Regions from separate parts of the Staphylococcus equorum genome, predicted to be linked through region 1. Evidence: riboswitches for the same ligand, from Rfam matches in the RefSeq annotation. Region 1 holds a riboswitch; each other region holds the start of a gene.
What was found. A riboswitch is a leader RNA that binds a small molecule or an ion and turns the genes downstream of it on or off. The one in region 1 is predicted to bind S-adenosylmethionine.
Positions count from the first base shown of each region.

Region 1 (5,227 bases):
GGTATTCATCAAGCATATTATTTAGCGGAAAAATTAGAGCGTATAGGTGCGACTTATCGTACGTTTTATCAAATGGAAGAAGGGCATATTCCTAGGCCGTTTGCATTAAAATCTACATTGTCGACCATCAAACAATGGATGACAGATGTTGAAGCCCAGCATATTAAACAAAATTATAATGAACAATAAAAAGCATGAACTACAAATTCTTTCGTAGTTCATGCTTTTTTTATTTATTTAACTTATTTGAAACCGCCATTGTTAGCTAAATCTTCTACTTCTGTACCGAATTTTTCAAAATTATGTTTAAAACGATTAATTAAATCTTGAGCTTGCTCTCTATATGCTTCTGGCTTACTCCAAGCATTAATAGGGTTTAATAATGTCTGAGGTACACCTTCAATTTCTAATGGGATATCTAATCCGAACATATCATCTTTAATATATTCTATTTCACTTAATTGTCCAGTAATAGCTTGGTTTACCATTTGTCTTGTATAGTTAAGGCTGATACGACGTCCGAGCCCATATTGGCCACCAGTCCAACCCGTGTTAACTAGATAAACGTCTACGTCATGTTCATCAATTAAATCTCCTAATAGGTCTGCATATACTTTTGCGTTGAGAGGTAAGAATGGTGAACCGAAACAAGTTGAGAATGATGGTTCTGGCTCTGTAACACCACGTTCTGTACCAGCTAATTTAGCTGTGAAGCCGCTTAGGAAATGGTACATTGCTTGATCTTTAGATAATTTAGAAATAGGTGGTAATACACCAAAAGCATCAGCAGTTAAGAAAATAATTGTATTCGGATGTGCTGCTTTAGAGGGTGTCACGATATTATCGATATGATCAATTGGATAAGCGGCTCTTGTATTTTCAGTGTAATAGTTATCATCGAAGTCTACATCACCATCTTCATCGACAACTACGTTTTCTAAAATAGTACCATATTTAATTGCGTCGTAAATTTGTGGTTCCTTTTTATATGAAAGGTTAATTGCTTTAGCATAACAGCCGCCTTCAATATTGAAAATGCCGTTTTCATTCCAACCATGCTCATCATCACCAATCAGTTTACGTGTTGGGTCAGCAGAAAGTGTTGTTTTACCTGTACCGGATAATCCGAAGAACAAAGCAACATCACCTTTATCGCCAACATTAGCTGAACAGTGCATGCTCATGATTTTATCTTTAGGGAGTAAGTAGTTCATTACTGAGAATATGCCTTTTTTCATTTCTCCAGCATATTCAGTGCCACCAATCAATATTACTTTATGTTTGAAAGAGGTAATTATAAATGTTTCGGAGTTTGTGCCGTCAACTTCAGGAACTGCTTTAAAAGAAGGTGCTGAAACAATAGTGAAATCAGATTTGATTTCGCTAGCTTCTTCTCTAGTACTTGGGCGAATGAACATATTTTGTGCGAATAAATTATGCCAAGCTAATTCATTAATCACTGTGAGTTCTAATTGTGAATCTTCATCACTACCTGCATAACCCTTAAATACATAAAGTTCATCTTTTTTGTTTAAATGGGCTAAAACTTTATCATACAAATTTAAGAAAGTTTCTTCTTCGATAGGTTGATTTATGTTACCCCAATCGATGTCATCTCTATAAGATGGTTCATTTACAATAAACTTATCTTTTGGAGAACGACCTGTGTATTTACCTGTTTTAGCGTTAATTGCTCCAAGTTCAGTCAATGCGCCTTCATCATTATTTAAAATTTTGTTATACAACTGTGTTGTAGATAATTGAAATAATGATGATGGTTTGTCCAATATACTTTCAATCTTGCTTGTGTATGTGTATGTATCTACCGCCATACTAATCCCTCCAACGCTATTTAGTTAATGTAAGCCTTTACAATTAAAGAGTATAACACATATGTATTATTAGTCCACATCATATTAAAAGGAAATTTAAATAAATAATAATAATTGTTAAATTGACAATATATCATAGATTAGGTACTATAGGACTTAACGGATTCTCTTATCCTGAGTGGCGGAGGGACATGGACCCAATGAAGCCCAGCAACCTCTTCTTAATACGAAGAAAGGTGCCAAACCGTTTGCAGACATATATCGTCTGAACGATAAGAGCGAATGGACGTATAAGGGCCTTCTCTCTATTTAATATAGTGATGAAGGCCCTTTTTAATGAGCTCAACAGAGAGAGAATTTTCGTAATTTAAAACTAAAGGAGCAAATTATGACATACAATAGAAGATTATTTACTTCAGAATCTGTAACAGAAGGGCACCCAGATAAAATAGCGGATCAAGTATCTGATGCAATATTAGATGAGATATTAAAAGACGATCCTAATGCAAGGGTAGCTTGTGAAACTACGGTAACTACTGGTATGGCGTTAATTTCAGGTGAAATATCTACAACAACTTATGTTGATATTCCAAAAGTAGTAAGGGAAACAATTAAAGAGATTGGTTACACACGTGCAAAATATGGGTATGACAGTCAAACTATGGCCGTATTAACAGCAATTGATGAGCAATCTCCTGACATCGCGCAAGGTGTTGACACAGCATTAGAGTATCGTAATGATGTTTCTGAAGAAGAAATTGAAGCAACTGGTGCTGGCGACCAAGGCTTAATGTTTGGTTATGCTACGAATGAAACGGATACGTATATGCCTTTACCAATCTTCTTATCACATCAACTCGCTAAGAAATTATCTGATGTGCGTAAAGATGAAATATTAAAATATTTACGCCCAGATGGGAAAGTACAAGTAACAGTTGAATATGATGAACAGGATAAACCACAACGTATAGACACTATCGTTGTTTCTACGCAACATGCAGAAGATACTGAATTGCAACAAATACAAGATGACATTAAAGCGCACGTCATTTATCCAACAGTGCCTGAAAATCTATTAGATGAAGACACTAAATTTTATATTAATCCTACTGGTCGTTTTGTGATTGGTGGTCCTCAAGGAGATGCTGGACTTACTGGTCGTAAAATTATTGTAGACACATATGGTGGTTATGCACGTCATGGCGGCGGTTGTTTCAGTGGTAAGGACCCAACAAAAGTTGACCGTTCTGCTGCCTATGCTGCACGTTATGTAGCTAAAAATATTGTAGCGGCTAAATTAGCAGACAAATGTGAAGTACAATTAGCATACGCAATTGGGGTTGCTGAACCAGTTTCAATTTCTATTGATACATTTGGAACAAGTAGTGTCAGTGAAAATGAATTAGTGGAAGCGGTACGTAAGCATTTTGACTTAAGACCTGCTGGCATTATTAAAATGTTAGATTTAAAACACCCAATCTATAAACAAACAGCTGCCTATGGTCACTTTGGCCGTACAGATATCTTATTGCCATGGGAAAAATTAGATAAAGTAAACTTATTAAAAGATTCTGTAGAAGTATAATAAACTAAAATTTAATTTTATGGACTTTTCTATCGAATGATGAGCTATTATCTATTATAATTAAGTTACTGAACACATAAAGGAGCGTTTTTGTTATGAATTCATTAGGGCCAATAGAAATTGGTTTAATCGTGGCAATCATCGTAGCAGTCATTTGTTTGATATTATTTATGCTTGCTTTAAAAAGTAAAAAGAAAGCGCAAAAAAAGGCTGAAGAGCAATATAAATCTAGAGAACAAAAATTAAGCGATGAACATGAGGAAGAGTTGGAAAAAGAAAGAATAGAAAATAAAAAAACTGTAACAAAACAAAAGGAAGAATATGCAGCTACAGTTAGTTCTAAAGACAGAGAAATTGATGCCTTGAAATTATTTTCTAAGAACCATAGTGAATATGTAACTGACATGAGATTGATTGGTATCCGTGAACGTCTTGTAAATGAGAAAAGAATTCGTCCTGAAGATATGCATATTATGGCTAATATATTTTTACCTAGAAATGAATTTAGCGACGTTCAACGTATTAGCCACTTAGTACTGACACGTACTGGTCTATACATCATAGATTCACAGTTATTGAAAGGGCATGTATATAATGGCGTTAGCGCAGCCCAATTCAAAGAACAACCAATGATGGAGCAGGTATTTAATACTTTATATCTTGATAAGCACACGCCACAAACGCTTGTATTAGATAAGAATGAAGATGCGGAATCATTATCGTTTGTAAATTATACATCGCATTTAAATGAAATAGAAAAACTTGCCGGTGATATTCAAACAGAACTTAATTTAAAATTCACACCAACTACTATTTTATACTTCAATCCTAAAAATGAAGGTGCTGTAACGATTTCAAATTATGCACAAAGTTCAAATACTAAGGTACTAGTGGGTGCAGAGCAACTTGATGAGTTCTTTAATAAATTTGTATTCCACGGTCGAATTCAATACAATGTTGAAGATTTGCAACGTGTTATGGATGAAATAGAAACATTTAATTAATGTGAAATACTTAATTTTAAAAAGATAGGTAACCATACAGGTTATCTATCTTTTTGTTGGAGTTTTAAATGCACAAACAATGTGTTTTATGGATTAATACAATATAATTTGGTTATTTAAAGTCCTTTTAATTTATAATTTAAAGAAAATTGATTAATATAATAGTTATCTAAATAGAAAAGGGGATTTTAATTTGGAAAATGTAACTTTTTATAATGGCAATGAAATGCCAATTGTTGGTTTAGGTACTTTTCGTGTCGAAAACAGTGACGAATGTAAAATGTCAGTAAAACATGCGATAGAAAATGGTTACACACATATAGATACTGCAATGGTGTATGAAAATGAAGAAAAAGTAGGGGAAGGTATTGCAGAAGGTTTAGCAGCTATAGGTAAAAATAGAAGTGATTTGTTTATCACATCTAAATTATGGTTAGCAGATTATGGCCGTGAAAATGTTACAGATGCTTATGAAACGAGTTTAAAGAAACTTGGATTAGATTACCTAGACTTGTATCTCATGCATTGGCCGGGTACAGATGAAGCTTTAATGATAGACACTTGGCAAGGTATGGAAGACTTATATAAAAATGACAGAGTAAAAAATATTGGAGTAAGTAATTTTGAAACGGCGCATTTTGAAGCCTTGTTAGCCCAAGTTTCTATTAAACCTGTGATAAACCAAGTTGAATTCCATCCATATTTATTGCAAGAATCATTAAGAAGATATTTAGAAGTACAGAATATTCATATGGAATCATGGTCACCACTTATGAATGCGCAAATTTTAGAAGATGATACTGTAA
Region 1 is NZ_CP118982.1:1,089,646-1,094,872, forward strand. It holds gene PYW44_RS05355 (alpha/beta hydrolase family protein) at 1-189, shown strand, start outside; gene pckA (phosphoenolpyruvate carboxykinase (ATP)) at 243-1,832, opposite strand; SAM riboswitch class I at 1,999-2,111, shown strand; gene metK (methionine adenosyltransferase) at 2,221-3,417, shown strand; gene PYW44_RS05370 (nuclease-related domain-containing protein) at 3,513-4,421, shown strand; gene PYW44_RS05375 (aldo/keto reductase) at 4,615-5,227, shown strand, end outside.

Region 2 (5,227 bases), 390 kb from region 1:
AAAATACTTTTACATATTTAGAACGTATCGATTATAATCTTGTCACTGATAAAATCAACGAAGCAGAGACCGTCTATTTGTATGGAACAGGTGTCGCGCAAATGAATGTAGCCCAAGAAGCGCAACGTATTTTGTTAACAATTCATAAAAATATTATTGTATTACATGATGTACACGAATTTAAAATGGTACTTAATAGAACTACACCTACAGATATTTTCTTCATTATTTCTCTTTCTGGTGAATCTCATCAATTATCAGATATCACCAACTTATTACAGTTACGTCAAAAATATTTTTTCTCCATTACTACTTTAAATGATAATACACTTGCTCAAAAAGCTAATTATAATATTTATGTTTCTAGTAACACATTTTATCTTGCTGACGGTATAGATTATTCAAGCTTTATAAGTTATCACATATTTTTCGAAACATTATTGCGTAAATTTAATGAGCGCATAGAAAAAGGTGAAATTATATCGTAATAATTCACCTCCTTTATCCTGAGCTTACTTTTGAAATATAACTACACATCTCTATGTTCAAAAACCCTTACCCTAATCCATTAGCATATACTTATGGATTGGGGTAATTTCAATTTACCTTATGGTATTTCCAACCTGATTTCATATGGGACATTTGTAGGAACAATACGAGGTAAAATTTACAAGCTAGGATTTGTGCCCTACAAGTAAGTATGAAACATTTATTGTAAAGTAGATATTATACTTGGTGGAAAACGTAAAAAAACTGTCAACAAAGCTAAAACTTTGCTAACAGTTTATATTCAAAATATCTTATTAAATATTAAAGGTCTGATTCAAATTCTTCTAATACCACTTGTAATTTATCAAATAATATTTCGAAACCATGCGCAGTAGAATCATGATATTCTTTTTTCTTCTGCTTATATTCCAGTATTGTATATCTACGTTCTTTTGGCACAAAAGCTTTATAATTAAAAATCATTTGAGCGATGCCCGCTTCTCTTTCGAATATTTCAATTTCAATGGTATCTTCAGAATCACTTAACTCTGGCATACCAATTGTCATGACGATATATTCATATGGCGTTAACGTAATAAAAGAACCTTTTACTACATTTTCTTTCCCTTTACGAACGTCAACAATTTCATAACTTCCATTTTGTTCAGCGTTAATATGAATTGATTTATTTGTTCTATCTGTTGTCATAAACCATTGTTTAAGAAAACGTTGATCTGTCCATGCTTGATATAATAATTCTGGTTCAACTTTAAATAGTCGTTCAAGTCGTATCTCAACGTATTCATTTTCAACATTATATTTACCCACGATTGTTCACCTACTTTCACTCTTAATTCTATTCTAACCTATTCTACAAGACTTCTAAACAATAATCCTATGAATCATAAAATGTTCTAGTCTTTACTTTAAAACGTTCAACTTCTATATTTTATCGTCAATAGTCAGTAAACGTCAAAATTTTAAACGTCACTTTCGCAAAAACATGTATTTAAGTACTTTTTATAAACTTACTGTATATCAAAGCATAATAAAAAGGGAGGTTCATCAGATACAAACACTGCACTGATTCGCCTTCCCTTTTAACGCCTTATTTCTTATTTAATCTTGGTAAGTTAAAGAAGATTGCAATCAAACCACAAACGCCCAAAATCATTGGATAAATAGAGTAGGGTAATAACTCAAATGGCGATATAGACGCCACGCCTGCTGCTGCAATTAACTGCGGGCTATAAGGTAAGAGACCTTGGAAACAACTCGCAAACATATCCAAAATACTTGCCGATTTTCTTGGATCTATATCATATTCTTCTGAAATTTCTTTTGCTAATGGGCCAGACATCAGTATCGATATCGTATTATTCGCTGTTGAAATATCCGCTGCACTGACTAACCCAGCTATACCTAATTCTGCGCCACGTTTCGATTTCACTCTATTACGAACAAAGTGAAGTAACCATGTGATACCGCCGTTATGTTGAATAAGCGCTACGAGGCCTCCGATAAGTAAGGCAATCATCGCAATATCTTCCATACCAATAATACCTTTTGAAATGGACTCTAATAAGCCTGTCCAACCAAATGATCCATCTATAAGGCCGATTATTGCTGATAATGCGATACCACCGATAAGTACAATAATTACATTAATACCAATTAATGCTAATATTAGTACCATTAAATAAGGTAAGACTTTGATAATATTATAATCATAACTTTTACTTGCATCAATTTGTGCTCCATTTGTTAAAAACCACAAAGCTATAATCGTAAATATAGCACCTGGCAACACAATTTTAATATTCACTTTAAATTTATCACTCATTTTTGTCTTTTGAGTACGTACGGCAGCGATTGTTGTATCTGAAATCATTGATAGATTATCGCCAAACATTGCACCACCTACAACTGTAGCCATTGTAATAGCTGCTGAGACGTCTGTTGCTTGACTCAATCCAAATCCAACAGGCGCTATAGCTGCTACTGTACCTACAGATGTACCCATTGAAAGCGAAACAAACATACAAATAATAAATAAGCCTACGATAATTAAATTCTCTGGAATAAGTGACAGTCCTAAATTAACTGTAGATTGTACGCCGCCCATGTCTTCAGTAGTTTGAGAGAAGGCACCAGCCAGTATAAAGATGAGCATCATTAAAATAATATTTGAATGACCCGCGCCTTTTGTGAAGACTTCCACTTTTTTATGAAACGTTTCTTTTCTATTTAAAATCAAAGCTACAATAGATGCTACTAAAATAGCTACATTTAAAGGCATTGTTGAAAAATCTCCTGTACCAATACCTACACCTAAAAATAAACCTACAAATACGAGCAATGGAATCAATGCCCAAGCATTACCTTTCTTTGTCTTCTCCATACAAAACCAACTTTCTATAAGGGTAAAAGCGTGAAATTTATTCCCCGCTATTTCTTTGTGTTTCTTTTTGAAAATAAAAAAACTCTTTTCTATTGAAGAAAAGAGTAAACGTTGTGTCTTCGTTCTTATCTTCTAGCATACATCTATGCTACTGGAATTGGCACACGCATCATCATGTTGCCGAAGCATCGACGGGCCAGTCCCTCCACTTCTCTAGATAAGTTATTAAATTGTTTTATTACAGTATATTTTAACTGTAATTCGTGAAATACTGATTTAGCTTAATACGTTAAAGCACGTTTGTCAACATTACTTTGCAACCATACGATATTTTCAACAAGTGTAACACCCTTATTCAGTAGGTCGCACAATCGTAAATGTTTCTCCTAAAGATGCATAGTCATTGCTAGCTAAGCGAGAAATAGCTGTTAACGCTTGGGCATCAATTTTACTGTCTTCAAAGTATACATCATCATCGATATGGAACATAACGACTTCACCAATAATTAAATCAGAACCTTCTTGTGGATCCCCTAATGGAATAATTCTGTTTAATTTACATTCCATACGGATTTTTGCTTGTTGTATCCCTGGCACAGAAATAAGTTCTGATTCAATACATGTTAAATTTGTTCTTTCTAGCTCATTACTTGTACGTTCTATTGGTGCTGCCGTTTTATTAACTTCTTCAACTATGGTTTCATCAGTAATATGAACGACAAATTCTTCGGTTTCTTCAATATTGACTGACGTGTCTTTTCGTTTACCTTCTGAGCGTACAGTAGAAATCATAATCATTGGCGGTGCGCTATTCACTATATTAAAGAAACTGAATGGCGCTGCATTTAAATGACCTGACTTGTCTTGAGAAGTAACAAATGCAATCGGTCTTGGAATAATACTCCCACTCAGTAATTTATAATTTTGTTTTTTAGAGAGTGTATCTGCTTTAAATTGTTTCATATTGTATTATCATACCTTTCAAAAAATAAAAGCTAGATAATCTCATAGAGATTTCTAACTTTTGATATCATTAGTCTAACTGAGTTCCGCCTGTTACACCATAAACTTGCCCAGTCGTATAACTCGATTCTTCGGCAGCTAAATGTACATACACTCCTGAAAGTTCAACAGGTTGTCCTGCTCTACCTAATACTTCTTTTTGACCAAATGTAGGTATTTTAGATTGTGGCTGGCCACCAGATATTTGTAAAGGAGACCAAAACGGCCCAGGTGCTACACAATTCACACGAATACCTTTAGCACCTAATTCTTCAGATAAACTTTTAGTTAATGAAATGATTGCTGCTTTTGAGGCTGCATAATCATGTAAAATTGGATTTGGATTATATCCTTGCACTGATGAAGTCGTCGTAATTGTAGCACCCGGTTGTAAATAATCTAGTGCTTTTTGAACTGTCCAAAATATAGGATAAACGTTCGTTTCAAATGTTTGAGTAAATGAAGCTGTATCAAAACTTTTTAAATCATCTCTGTATTGTTGATGTCCTGCTACAAGGGTTACATTGTCTAAACCGCCTAGTGCATTATAAGCTTGCTCTACTAAATCATAGTTAAATTGTTCATTTCGGAGATCTCCTGGTATTAAAACAGCTTTTCTACCTGCTGCTTCAATCACTTTTTGTACTTCTTCGGCGTCTGCTTGTTCTTCAGGAAGATAATTTATCGCTACATCTGCGCCTTCTTTTGCATACGCTATAGCTGCTGCTCTTCCAATGGCAGAATCTCCACCCGTCACCAACATTTTATAATTTGTTAATCTGCCATAACCAATATATGAAGTTTCCCCACAATCTGGTTTAGGTTCTAATTCTTTTTGTAAACCAGGAACCGCTTGTTCTTGTTTTGGAAAATCTGCATTTGAAAATTTTGTTCTTGGATCTTGGGCTGCCATAATACAACACTCCTTCAATAATTATTATATCTTTACATTACCCAAATTTTATAGGAGTTAATACATATATAAAGTGTTTGGCAACTTATACTTCGTTCAATAATTTTTGCACAAATGTAACAAAATACTCAGGTACTTTTTCTAGAATACGTTCATCTGGGTCATACTTAGGGTGATGTAAATCATATTCACTATTCGACCCAATAAATGCAAAGACGCTTGGATATTTATTTGAAAAACCAGAAAAGTCTTCCCCAATTGTTAAAGGTTTATCCATAACTTCTACATTATATCCAACTTGTTTCGCTACTTCGATAGCGTCATCCGTTAATTTCTCATCGTTTTTAACGGCGCCTGGTAAACGATGATATAGTGTTTCTATTTCGACATCAAACGCTTCTGCAAGCCCACTTCCAATTGCT
Region 2 is NZ_CP118982.1:702,472-707,698, reverse strand. It holds gene PYW44_RS03175 (MurR/RpiR family transcriptional regulator) at 1-488, shown strand, start outside; gene PYW44_RS03170 (SRPBCC family protein) at 811-1,317, opposite strand; gene PYW44_RS03165 (Na+/H+ antiporter NhaC family protein) at 1,598-2,890, opposite strand; SAM riboswitch class I at 3,013-3,114, opposite strand; gene PYW44_RS03160 (flavin reductase family protein) at 3,242-3,853, opposite strand; gene PYW44_RS03155 (SDR family oxidoreductase) at 3,924-4,805, opposite strand; gene PYW44_RS03150 (amidohydrolase) at 4,891-5,227, opposite strand, start outside.
Region 2: another riboswitch for S-adenosylmethionine. It lies ahead of PYW44_RS03165 (Na+/H+ antiporter NhaC family protein); the one in region 1 lies ahead of metK (methionine adenosyltransferase).

Region 3 (5,227 bases), 680 kb from region 1:
ATATGAAATGAGTAACGATTTGTAATAAACTAACAGTTAAATTGATTTTTTGAAAATACAGTTAGATAATCTAAAAGGCCACATAACAGTGGTCTTTTTTTATTTTGACAAAAATCAGTGCAAGTTTCGCGCAAAATTATAATTTTTATGTTGAATTTGAATTTTACAGTTGGGTAACAGTAGATGGTTTTGTAATATTTCAGACTATATAAAAAATTAGTATGAAAATTGACGTGAAGCGCAATATAATAACATTTAGAGATATATGAAAAGTATATTTTATTTGTTTAGAGCGTTACAAAACAAAACGGTTATATTTCAATATTACAAAGAGAAGCTGTATCTGTAACGTTTTGTTATCTAAGTGTAATATAATTGAACGAAATTTATGGTATATTATTTGTGGCGAAAAAATAACACATAAAAATTAATTGCTTGAAGTACATAAGATAATTTAATTAACGAAAATATAATTTTACTTAAAAAGATTTAAATGGAGGATTTTTTAATTATGAAGAAGACAATTTTAGCATCATCATTAGCAGTAGCATTAGGTGTAACAGGATACGCAGCAACAGCAGACAACAATCAAGCTCACGCTTCAGAAGAAAGCATCGACAAAGCGCATTTAGCTGAATTAGCACAAAGTAATGCTGCAGAATTAAATGAAAAACCATTACACGCTGGTGCATACAACTATGATTTCGTATTAGGCGGTTATGAATATACATTCACTTCAGACGGTCAATCATGGTCATGGGAATATGATGTAGCAGGTGCTCAAACTGCATCTTCTAACGTTTCTACAAACACAACTCAAGACGTTAGCACACAAGCAACTACTAATACTAACGAAAAATCAGCAAGCGAAGTAAGTACGCAACAACAATCAAATAATGTTGACGTAAAACCAGTTGCAGCTCCTAAAGCTTCAACTACTACAAAAGTTGAAACTACACAAACAAGTGCAACTACTAAAACTTACGAAACTGCAAAATCTTCAGCTGCTTCAACTGGTGGATCAGTTAAAGCTCAATTCTTAGCTGCTGGTGGTACAGAAGCTATGTGGAATACTATCGTATTACCTGAATCAAGTGGTAATCCAAATGCTGTTAACCAATTAGGTTACAGAGGTTTAGGACAAACTAAAGAAGCTTGGGGTACTGGTTCAGTAGCTACACAAACAAAAGGTATGATTAACTATGCTGAACAACGTTATGGTTCAATTGATGAAGCACTTTCATTCCGTTCTCAAAATAACTGGTGGTAGGTTTCAAAGCATTAAATCATAAAATTTATTGATATAGATTAGAGAGTGACTCACAAGAGTCACTCTCTTTTTTATACTTTGCAGTTTATTGACAAGCGTGAATATTCTGATAAAATTAAAGCTAATTAAATAAATGAAAACTTATCCAGAGAAGTTGAGGGATTTGGCCCTATGAGACTTCAGCAGCAGACTTATGTCGTAAGTACTGTGCTACTTCCAACAAGTGACATGACTTGATAGATAGGTGACATGTGAAAACTATATGCCACTTCATTGGGTATATAGTTTTTTTATATAGGAGGACTTTTTAATGTCAATTTCAGATAGATTAGCACAAATTCCTGATAGTTACTTTGGTAAAACAATGGGGCAAAAGGTTGAACATGGGCCTTTACCATTAATCAATATGGCAGTCGGTATCCCTGATGGCGAAACGCCAAAAGGTATTATTAATTGTTTCGCTGATGCGATACGTCTTCCTGAGAATCAGAAGTATGTAGCATTTCATGGTAAAGATAGCTTGAAACAAGCAATTGTAGATTTTTATGAAAGGCAGTACCAAGTAGAATTAGATATAGAAGATGAAGTTTGTATTTTATATGGAACGAAGAATGGTTTAGTAGCGCTTCCAACATGTATCGTTAATCCTGGAGAAAATGTATTGCTACCGGATCCTGGTTATACAGACTATTTGGCAGGGGTGATGTTGGCTGATGCACAACCTGAGCGATTGGTACTTAAACCACCATATTATTTACCTGAATGGGATAAAGTAGATAAAAAAGTGCTAGCTAATACACGTCTAGTTTATTTAACTTATCCTAATAATCCAACTGGCTCAGTGGCTACAAAGGCTGTATTTGATGAAGCTGTTGCAAAATTTAAAAATACGAAAACTAAAATTGTTCATGATTTTGCATATAGTGCATTTGGTTTTGATGGTAAGAATCCCAGTATGTTGCAATCTGAAGGTGCGAAAGATTTGGGAGTAGAAATTTTTTCCTTATCTAAAGGTTACAACATGTCAGGATTTAGAGTGGGATTTGCAGTAGGGAATAAAGATATAATACAAGCCTTAAAGAAATACCAATCACATACACACGCTGGTATGTTTGGTGCGTTACAAGATGCAGCTACTTATGCATTGAATCATTATGATGATTTTTTAGAAGAACAAAATGAAACTTTTAAAAAACGTAGAAATCAATTTGAAGCAAAACTTAATGAAGTGGATATACCATTTGAACCGATGAAAGGTGGCATTTTCTTGTGGTTGAAAACACCGCCCGAATACGATGGTGAAACGTTTGTTGACTATTTATTACAAGAGCAATCTATTCTTGTTGCACCTGGCATACCTTTTGGTGAACATGGGCGTAACTATGTACGTATTTCATTGGCACTTGATGATCAAGCATTGTTGGAAGCAGCAGAACGTATTCAATCGCTTAAATATCTTTATCAATAATAAAATAGGAGTGAATTTAGATGACAAAAATCAAACTTTTTGGCGTGCGTGAAGAAGATATTCCCTACATAGAAGCATGGGCAACAAAATACAAAGTAGAGGTTGATTTAGATAAAGATTTACTTACTTTAGACACAGTAGATCGAGTAGAAGGATTTGATGGTTTATCTTTATCACAGCAAATTCCATTAGATGAAACAGTATATAAAAAATTACATGATTTTGGCATTAAACAAATTGCACAACGTAGTGCAGGTTTTGATAGTTATGATTTGGATTTAGCTCAAAAATATAACTTGATTATTTCAAATGTACCTTCGTATTCGCCACATTCAATTGCAGAGTATACAGTTTCTCAAGCACTTAATTTAATTCGTAATTATAATGATATTCAACAAAAAACAGCAACTTATGATTTCAGATGGCAACCAGCGATATTATCACGTTCTATCAGAGATTTAAAAGTCGCTGTAATCGGTACGGGACGCATTGGTTCTATTGTAGGAAAAATTTTTGCTCGAGGGTTTGACGCGGAAGTTGTGGCATATGATATTGAACCGAATGAACAATGCCAAACATATTTAACTTATAAAGATAGTGTGACTGAAGTTGTAAAAGATGCAGACATTGTCACTGTACATATTCCAGGTAGTAAAGAAAATGACTATTTATTTGACGAAGATTTATTCAAAGCATTTAAGAAGGGCGCTGTGTTTATCAACTGTGCGCGTGGTTCTATTGTAAAGACAAGTGCACTTATAGAAGCTTTGGATAATGGAACGTTAAAAGGTGCAGCGCTTGATACTTATGAGGGTGAGAAAGGATTGATTCCTAGTGATCAAAGAGGCACTGAACTTAAAGATGATATTTTAACTCAATTAATTGAACGACAAGATGTTATACTGTCTCCTCATATTGCATTTTATACAGATGCAGCAGTTGAAAATTTAATTGTGGATGCACTAAATGCAACATTAGAAGTATTGAACACTGGTGATACAGCCCTCCGTGTTAATACATTATAAAGGGTTTTTAACTCAGTATTAAAATTAATATAAACAATAAAAAAAAGTGGGCGCATCAGAGATGAGGCGTCCACTATATTTGTGTGCTATTCATTTATTTTACATCATAACCTTGGTCTTCAATTGCTTCTTTCATATGAGACATTTCGACTTTGCTGTCATCATAATCTACTTTAACGTTATTTTCTTCAAGGTTAACATCTGCTGTTGTAACACCATCAAGGTTAGTAAGTGCTGACTCTACTGCTTGTTTACAGTGATCACAACTCATGCCTTCTACTTTAATTGTTTCTGCAGTCATACAAATCACCTCCTTAAAATAATGAATGTCTCTATCATGATTATTTCAAAAATGAATTATAATTTCATGCGTTTAAGTCTCAATGCATTAGTGACGACACTCACAGAGCTTAACGCCATTGCAGCGCCGGCAACCCATGGTGCGAGTAACCCTAATGCGGCAATCGGTATACCAGCTACATTGTAACCAAATGCCCAAAATAAGTTTTGACGAATATTGCGTATTGTTGATTTACTAGCTTTCATGGCTTTCGGAATTAATAATAAATCGCCGCCAAGAATTGTAACGTCAGCAGCTTCGATAGCAACTTCTGTACCGCTACCAATTGCTATACCAATGTCTGCTTGTACAAGTGCTGGCGCATCATTGACACCATCACCAACCATGGCTACTGTCTTGCCTTGATCTTGTAGCTCTACAATTTTTGAGGCTTTTTCTTCAGGTAATACCTCGGCGATTACTGTGTCGATGCCTACCTGCTTTGCAATAGCTTGTGCAGTACGTTCGTTATCTCCAGTGAGCATCACGACTTCAATATCTAAATCATGAAGTTGCTGAATTGCTTCACTTGTTGAAGCTTTAACAGTGTCTGCAACAGCGATTGTTCCTTTTAATTCGCTATCTATGGCAATCATCATCGCTGTTTTTCCATCTTGTTCAAAACGTGATAATTGTGTTTCAGCACTGTTTATTGCAATGTTTTCTTCTATCATAAATTTGCGATTACCAACACATAATGATTTACCATCAATTGTCGCTTTTATACCGTGACCTGGTATCGCTTCGAAATGTGCTACTTCTAAAAATGGAATGTGATTCTTTTTAGCGTAGTTCACAATAGATTCAGCTAAAGGATGTTCAGAACCTTTTTCTGCACTTGCGAGTAGTTGTAACACTTTATCATCACCATCAAAATCAGTGACTACGGGTTTACCATTTGTAATTGTACCTGTCTTATCTAATACAACAGTATTGACTTGGTGTGTACGTTCAATATGTTCGCCACCTTTAAAAAGAATACCGTTTTCGGCAGCTTTTCCAGTACCTACCATAATAGAAGTAGGCGTAGCTAACCCAAGTGCACAAGGGCAGGCGATGACGAGTACTGCGATTGCAGCAACTAATGCTGGTTCGAATTGTCCTGTTTGTACGAGTGTAATCCA
Region 3 is NZ_CP118982.1:411,232-416,458, forward strand. It holds gene PYW44_RS01855 (aggregation-promoting factor C-terminal-like domain-containing protein) at 512-1,270, shown strand; SAM riboswitch class I at 1,409-1,517, shown strand; gene PYW44_RS01860 (aminotransferase class I/II-fold pyridoxal phosphate-dependent enzyme) at 1,581-2,738, shown strand; gene PYW44_RS01865 (D-lactate dehydrogenase) at 2,759-3,763, shown strand; gene copZ (copper chaperone CopZ) at 3,858-4,064, opposite strand; gene PYW44_RS01875 (heavy metal translocating P-type ATPase) at 4,121-5,227, opposite strand, start outside.
Region 3: another riboswitch for S-adenosylmethionine. It lies ahead of PYW44_RS01860 (aminotransferase class I/II-fold pyridoxal phosphate-dependent enzyme); the one in region 1 lies ahead of metK (methionine adenosyltransferase).